2 linked regions of the Paracoccus pantotrophus genome follow. The protein of the gene in region 1 binds, or shares a complex with, the protein of each later gene. Links are inferred from orthologs where the notes say so. Each region holds a gene or a part of one and is shown on either strand. Other genes may lie near its edges.

The links. Proteins that work in one complex are often made in the same cells at the same time.
Region 2: the proteins of ESD82_RS18945 (region 1) and accD are in contact, whole or in part, in a solved structure (PDB 8UXZ), measured with the Escherichia coli proteins. The link is inferred for Paracoccus pantotrophus from one-to-one orthologs.

The regions. Positions count from the first base shown.
Region 1 is NZ_CP044426.1:1,707,486-1,711,032, forward strand. The notes cover bases 632-3,547. They hold ESD82_RS18945 (acetyl-CoA carboxylase carboxyltransferase subunit alpha), read right to left. Parts: upstream 2,610-3,547; coding sequence 1,653-2,609; downstream 632-1,652. Other genes in these bases: ESD82_RS18940 (4-aminobutyrate--2-oxoglutarate transaminase), read left to right, coding at 632-1,492; ESD82_RS18950 (molybdenum cofactor biosynthesis protein MoaE), read right to left, coding at 2,682-3,122; moaD (molybdopterin converting factor subunit 1), read right to left, coding at 3,124-3,375; pgsA (CDP-diacylglycerol--glycerol-3-phosphate 3-phosphatidyltransferase), read right to left, coding at 3,365-3,547. In the rest of the region: ESD82_RS18935 (rhomboid family intramembrane serine protease), read right to left, coding at 1-123; more of ESD82_RS18940, read left to right, coding at 224-631. UniProt on the Escherichia coli protein: Component of the acetyl coenzyme A carboxylase (ACC) complex. First, biotin carboxylase catalyzes the carboxylation of biotin on its carrier protein (BCCP) and then the CO(2) group is transferred by the carboxyltransferase to acetyl-CoA to form malonyl-CoA.
Region 2 is NZ_CP044426.1:732,268-735,248, forward strand. It holds accD (acetyl-CoA carboxylase, carboxyltransferase subunit beta), read right to left. Parts: upstream 1,967-2,981; coding sequence 1,034-1,966; downstream 1-1,033. Other genes in the region: ESD82_RS14010 (bifunctional folylpolyglutamate synthase/dihydrofolate synthase), read right to left, coding at 1-1,017; cls (cardiolipin synthase), read left to right, coding at 2,055-2,981.

The DNA.
Region 1 (3,547 bases):
CAGCCCGACCTGCCCGCCCGCCCAGGGCATGGTGATCAGGAACATCGCCACGTTGAGAAGGATCAGCGCATGGGTGACATAGGGCGTGCGCGCCGAGGGGTTATGGTCGCGGATCGGGAACATGCCCGCAGCCTGAAGCATCGCGGTGGTGCACGCAAGCGGCCCTGTTCGGATGGCCGGACCGCGTATAGCATCGGCTGCGAATCGCATCGAGGAGGGGCCGATGACCAGCCTGACCGACCGCAGGAACGCCGCCATCTCGCGCGGGGTGGGCATGACCACGCAAATCTATGCCGAGCGCGCCGAGAATGCCGAGATCTGGGACAAGGACGGCAACCGCTATATCGACTTCGCCGCCGGCATCGCCGTGGTCAATACCGGCCACCGCCACCCGCGGGTCGTCGAGGCGGTCAAGGCCCAGCTCGACCGCTTCACCCATACCTGCCACCAGGTCGTGCCCTATGAGAATTACGTCGCCCTGGCCGAGCGGCTGAACCGGCTCGTCCCCGGCGACGGCCCGAAAAAGACCGCCTTCTACACCACCGGCGCCGAGGCGGTCGAGAATGCGGTCAAGATCGCCCGCCACCATACCGGCCGCGCCGGGGTGGTGGCCTTCGCCGGCGGCTTCCACGGCCGCACCTTCCTGGGCATGTCGCTGACCGGCAAGGTCCAGCCCTACAAGGCCGGGTTCGGGCCGATGATGAACGACATCTGGCACCTGCCCTTCCCCAACCCGCTGCACGGCGTCACGGCCGAGGAGGCGCTGGCGGCGCTGGACCGGCTGTTCAAGGCCGATATCGACCCCTCGCGCGTCGCCGCGATCATCGTCGAGCCGGTGCAGGGCGAGGGCGGCTTCTACGAGGCGCCGGCGGGCTTCATCCAGCGCCTGCGGCAGATCTGCGACCAGTATTCGATCCTGCTGATCGCCGACGAGGTGCAGACCGGCTTCGCCCGCACCGGCAAGCTGTTCGCGATGGAACACCACGGCACCGCCGCCGACATCACCACCATGGCCAAGGGGCTGGGCGGCGGGCTGCCGATCAGCGCCGTCACCGGCCGCGCCGATGTCATGGACAGCCCCGCGCCGGGAGGCCTGGGCGGCACCTATGCCGGCAACCCGCTGGCCGTCGCCGCCGCCCATGCGGTGCTGGACGTGATCGAGGACGAGGGGCTCTGCGACCGCGCCACCCGGCTTGGCCAGCGGCTGAAGCAGCGCCTGGCCGGCATCGCCGAAACCGTGCCGGAAATCGTCGACATCCGCGGCCCCGGCTTCATGAACGCCGTCGAGTTCAACATCGCCAGCACCGACAGGCCCAGCCCGGATTTCGCCAACCGCGTCCGCGAAGAGGCGCTCGCCCGCAAGCTGATCCTGCTGACCTGCGGCGTGCATGGCAACGTGATCCGCTTCCTCGCACCGCTGACCATCCCCGACGCGGTCTTCGACGAGGCGCTGGACATTCTCGAGGACTCGATCCGCGCCGCCCGCGGCTGATCGCGCGCTTTCACCGTTTCGCAAATACCCCTGCGGCAGCGCCCCTGGGGAGCGTCGCTTGGGTGCTTGGAAAACGGAAACAGCCGCAAAACCGGGCCGGGCAGCGGCGCACGCCTTGTTTCCGTTTCTTAGATACCCGCGCGCGGGCGCGGCTGGGCGCTCAGCCCAAGGCCTTGGAGCCCATGGCCAGGAATTTCTGTCGCCGGTCCTTGACCAGTTCGGCGGGCTTCCTGCCGGCCAGTTCGCCCAGCATGACGGCGATCGCCTCGCCCACCGCCGCAATGGTCTCGGCCGGGGCACGCTGCGCGCCGCCCACCGGCTCGGCGATGATCCGGTCGATCACCTCCAGCTTCTTCAGATCCTGCGCCGTCAGCTTCAGCGCATGCGCCGCCTCGCGCATCTTCTCGGCATCCTTCCACAGGATCGAGGCGCAGCCCTCGGGCGAGATCACCGAATAGATCGAATGCTCCAGCATGGCGATGCGGTTCGCCGTGGCAAAGGCCACCGCCCCGCCCGAGCCGCCCTCGCCGATGATGACCGAGACCAGCGGCACGCCGATCTGCAGGCATTTCTCGGTCGCTCGGGCGATGGCCTCGCTTTGCCCGCGTTCCTCGGCACCCTTGCCGGGATAGGCGCCGGGCGTGTCGACCAGGGTGATCACCGGCAGGCGGAAGCGGTCGGCCATGTCCATCAGCCGGATCGCCTTGCGATAGCCCTCGGGCCGGGCCATGCCGAAATTGTGAAAGATGCGCGACTTGGTGTCATTGCCCTTTTCATGGCCGATGACCACGCAGGGCTGGTCCTTGAACCGCGCGAGCCCGCCCATGACCGCGTGATCCTCGCCAAAGGCGCGGTCGCCGGCCAAGGGCGTGTATTCGGTGAAAAGCGCGTCGATGTAATCGCGGCAATGCGGCCGCTCCGGGTGACGGGCGACCTGCGTCTTGCGCCAGGGATCGAGCTGCTTGTAGAGGTCGCGCAGCATCTCCTCGGCCTTGCGGTCCAGCGCCGCCGCCTCCTTCTCCAGATCGACGCCTTCGCCCTTTCGGGCCAGTGCCCGCAGTTCCTCGGCCTTGCCCTCAAGATCGGCAAGGGGCTTTTCGAACTCCAGGTAAGTCATGCAGGGCTCCGCGCTGTCATCCGGTCGTCTGGTCCGCGCCCTATATGATCGCCGCGGGACGGGATTGCAACGTCAGCCTTGCCACCGCGACAGCGCGTCCTCGTCCTCGGCACGGGCCTCGACCCAGGCGCCGGGGCCGTCGGGGCCGATCTCGCGCTTCCAGAAGGGGGCGCGGGATTTCAGCCAGTCCATCAGGTATTCCGCCGCCTGGAAGGCCGCAACGCGGTGGCGGGCGGCGGTGGCGACCATCATGATCGGCTCGCCCGCCGCCAGCCGGCCATGGCGGTGCAGGATGCGCCAGTCGTCCAGCGCAAAGCGCCGCGCCGCCTCCTCGCCATAGGCTTGCAGCGCCTTCTCGGTCATGCCGGGGTAATGCTCGATCTCCAGCGCCACCAGCCGGCCGCCCTCGTCGCGCACCAGGCCGGTGAAGGTGACGACCGCGCCGGACCCCGCGCCGAAACCCGCCAGTTCGGCGCCCAGGTCGAAAGGCGCGCTCTGGACCCGGGCCGACATCTCAGCCCCCGGTCATCGGCGGGAAGAAGGCAACCTCGCGCGCCCCCGCCAGCGGCGCGTCCAGGTCGGCCAGTTCCTGGTCGACGGCCACGCGCACCGCCGACAGGTCGGCCAGCGCCGCCGCGTGCCATTCGTCCATGGCGGCAAGCTCGGCAACCAGCTCGCGCACGGTCGCGGCCCCGGTCTCGATCCGCTCGCGCGGCTGGCCGATGCGTTCGCGCAGCCAGGCGAAATACAGCACGTCAAGCGCCATGGTCATCCCTCAGGAAGGGCCGGGCCTTGGCGAAATAGTCCCAGCCGGTGATCGCGGTCAGCACCGCGGCGATCCAGATCAGCGCCAGCCCGGCCTGCGTTGCCAGGTCCGACCAGCTGTCGGACCAGGGCAGGCTGGTCTCGCCCACCAGCGGCGGGTGGCCGGTTTCATA
Region 2 (2,981 bases), 980 kb from region 1 along the record:
CTTGGTGTTCAGCATGCCGCAGACGAGATGCACCGGCCGGCGGGGCAGGGCGGCCAGCGTCGCCGCCACCGCCTCGCCACCGGCCGGGTTGTGGCCGCCGTCAAGCCACAATTCGCAGGCCCCCGCCGCCTCGACCAGCGGGCCATGGTTCAGGCGCTGCATGCGCGCGGGCCATTCGACCTCGGTCACTGCGGCGCGGGCCTCGATGCGGCCGAAGCCCAGCTCGCGCAGCGCGGCGATGGCGGTGCCGGCATTCACGATCTGATGCGGGCCGGGCAGGACGGGCAGGGGCAGGTCCATCAGCCCGTGTTCGTCCTGGTAGACCAGGCTGTCGCCCTCGCGCCGGCTGTCCCAGTCCTGCCGGCCGATGCGCAGCGGCGCGAACAGCCGCTCGGCCTTCTGCTCGATCACCTCGCGGGCGACGGCCTCTTGCGGGGCGACGATGCAGGGCACGCGGCGTTTCATGATCCCGGCCTTTTCGCCGGCGATCTCGGCCAGCGTCTCGCCCAGGTATTGCGTATGGTCGATGCTGATGGGGGTGATGACGGTCAGGGCCGGCGCCTCGATCACATTGGTCGCGTCCAGCCGGCCGCCCAGGCCCACTTCCAGCAGCGTGTAATCCGCCGGCGTGCGCGAGAAGGCCAGGAAGGCCGCCGCGGTGGTGATCTCGAAGAAGGTGATCGGCGCGCCGGCGTTCGCGGCCTCGCATTCCTCGAGCGCCGCGGCCAGTTCGGCTTCCGAGATCAGCTCTCCGGCCAGCCGGATGCGTTCGTGGAACTGCGCCAGATGCGGTGAGGTATAGGCATGGACGCGCTTGCCGGCCGATTCCAGCCCGGCGCGGATCATCGCCTGGGTCGAGCCCTTGCCGTTGGTGCCGGCGATATGAACCACCGGCGGGATGCGGCGTTCCGGGTTGCCGAGTGCGGCCAGGATGCGGTGCATCCGGTCCAGCGACAGGTCGATGACCTTGGGATGCAGCTGCATGAGCCGCGCGAGAATGGCGTCGGAGGAGGTCATCGCGATGTCGTCCGGCCTAGGCGGATGGGCTGTCGGCCGGGGTCTCGGCGCGCGGGGCGGCGATGGTGCCGGGTGCGGGCAGGTCGCCCACCACCGGCGCGGGCAGGCCGCCCAGCATGCGCAGGATCGAGACCAGTTCCTCGCGCAGCTTCTTGCGATGCGTCACCCGGTCCAGCATGCCGTGTTCCAGCAGGTATTCGGCGCGCTGGAAGCCCTCGGGCAGCTTTTCGCGGATGGTCTGCTCGATCACGCGCGGGCCGGCGAAGCAGATCAGCGCGTTCGGCTCGGAAATCTGGATGTCGCCCAGCATGGCATAGCTGGCGGTGACGCCGCCGGTGGTCGGATGGGTCAGCACGACGATATAGGGCAGCTTCGCCTCTTTCAGCATCTGCACGGCGACGGTGGTGCGCGGCATCTGCATCAGCGACAGGATGCCCTCCTGCATGCGCGCGCCGCCGGCGGCCGAGAACAGCACCAGGGGCCGCTTCAGCTTCACCGCGCGTTCGGCCGCGGCGATGATGGCGTTGCCGACATACATGCCCATCGAGCCGCCCATGAAGGAAAAATCCTGCGCGGCGGCGACGATGGGGGTGCGGCCGATCTCGCCCTCGGCGACCAGCATCGCCTCTTTCTCGCCGGTGGATTTCTGCGCGGCCTTCATGCGGTCGGGGTACTTCTTCTGGTCGCGGAAGCCCAGCGGGTCGGCGACCGGCTCGGGCACCTTGACCTCGACGAAGACGCCGCCGTCGAACAGCGCGGCAAAGCGGCTGCGCGGGCTGATCGCCAGGTGATGGTCGCAATTCGTGCAGACGTTCAGGTTGTCCGACAATTCGCGGTGGAACAGCATGGTCCCGCATTCCGGGCATTTGGTCCACAGGTTCTCGGGCACTTCGCGGCGCGAGAACAGCGAATTGATGCGCGGACGGACATAATTGGTGATCCAGTTCATCGGCGGCCCCCTGCGCTGCGTTCAGGGGCTCAGATATGCAAAGCGGTGCCGAATTGCAATTCCGCGCTGTCCGGGCTTTCATGGCGGCATGTGGACCGAAGCCCTTGTGTTCATGCATTACGCAGCTGCGCTGGCCGTTTCGGTGCGCGTGCTGCTGCGCCCGCGGCTTGAGCCGACGGTCCGGCTGTCCTGGATCCTGGTGATCGAACTGGTGCCGCTGGTCGGCATCCTGGCCTATGTGCTGTTCGGCGAGATCCGCATGCGCGGCGCCGAGGTCGAGACCATGGCCAATGTCCGCTCGCGCCTGTCGGGCCTGTGGCAGCCCAGCCCCGAGGAACTGAAGGTGCTGCCCGATTTCGCCGAGCCGGTCATCAAGGCGAATCACGCCACGACCGGCTTTGCCGCCGTGGCCGGCAACCGCGCCGCGCTGCTGCCCGAGGACGACAGCGCCATCGCCGCGCTGGTCGAGGCGATCGACGGCGCGAACGAACATGTCCACATGCTGTTCTATATCTGGCTCGACGATGCCTCGGGCCGGGCCGTGGCCGAGGCGGCGATCCGCGCCGCGGGGCGTGGCGTCAAGGTGCGGGCGATCATCGACGCCTTCGGCTCGCGCGCCTTCGGCCGCTCGGATGCCTGGGCGCAGATGAAGGCGGCGGGGGTCGAATGCGTCGAGGCACTGCCGCTGAGCATCCCGGTGATCGGCGGCCTCTTTCAGCGTATGGACCTGCGCAATCACCGCAAGATCGTGGTGATCGACCATGTGCTGGGCTTTACCGGCAGCCGCAACTGCTCGGACCGGGCCTTTGCCGTCAAACCGCGCTATGCGCCCTGGATCGATGTTTTCCTGGCCATCGAGGGGCCGGTGGTGCGGCAGATGCAGGCGGTCTTCCTGCAGGACTGGATGAGCTATACCGGCGAAGACCTGGGCGAGATGCTGCGCATGACCCGCCCCGTCACCGCGCCGGGCGAGGTGGCGCAGGTCGTCGCTACCGGCCCGGACGAGCGCCAGGGC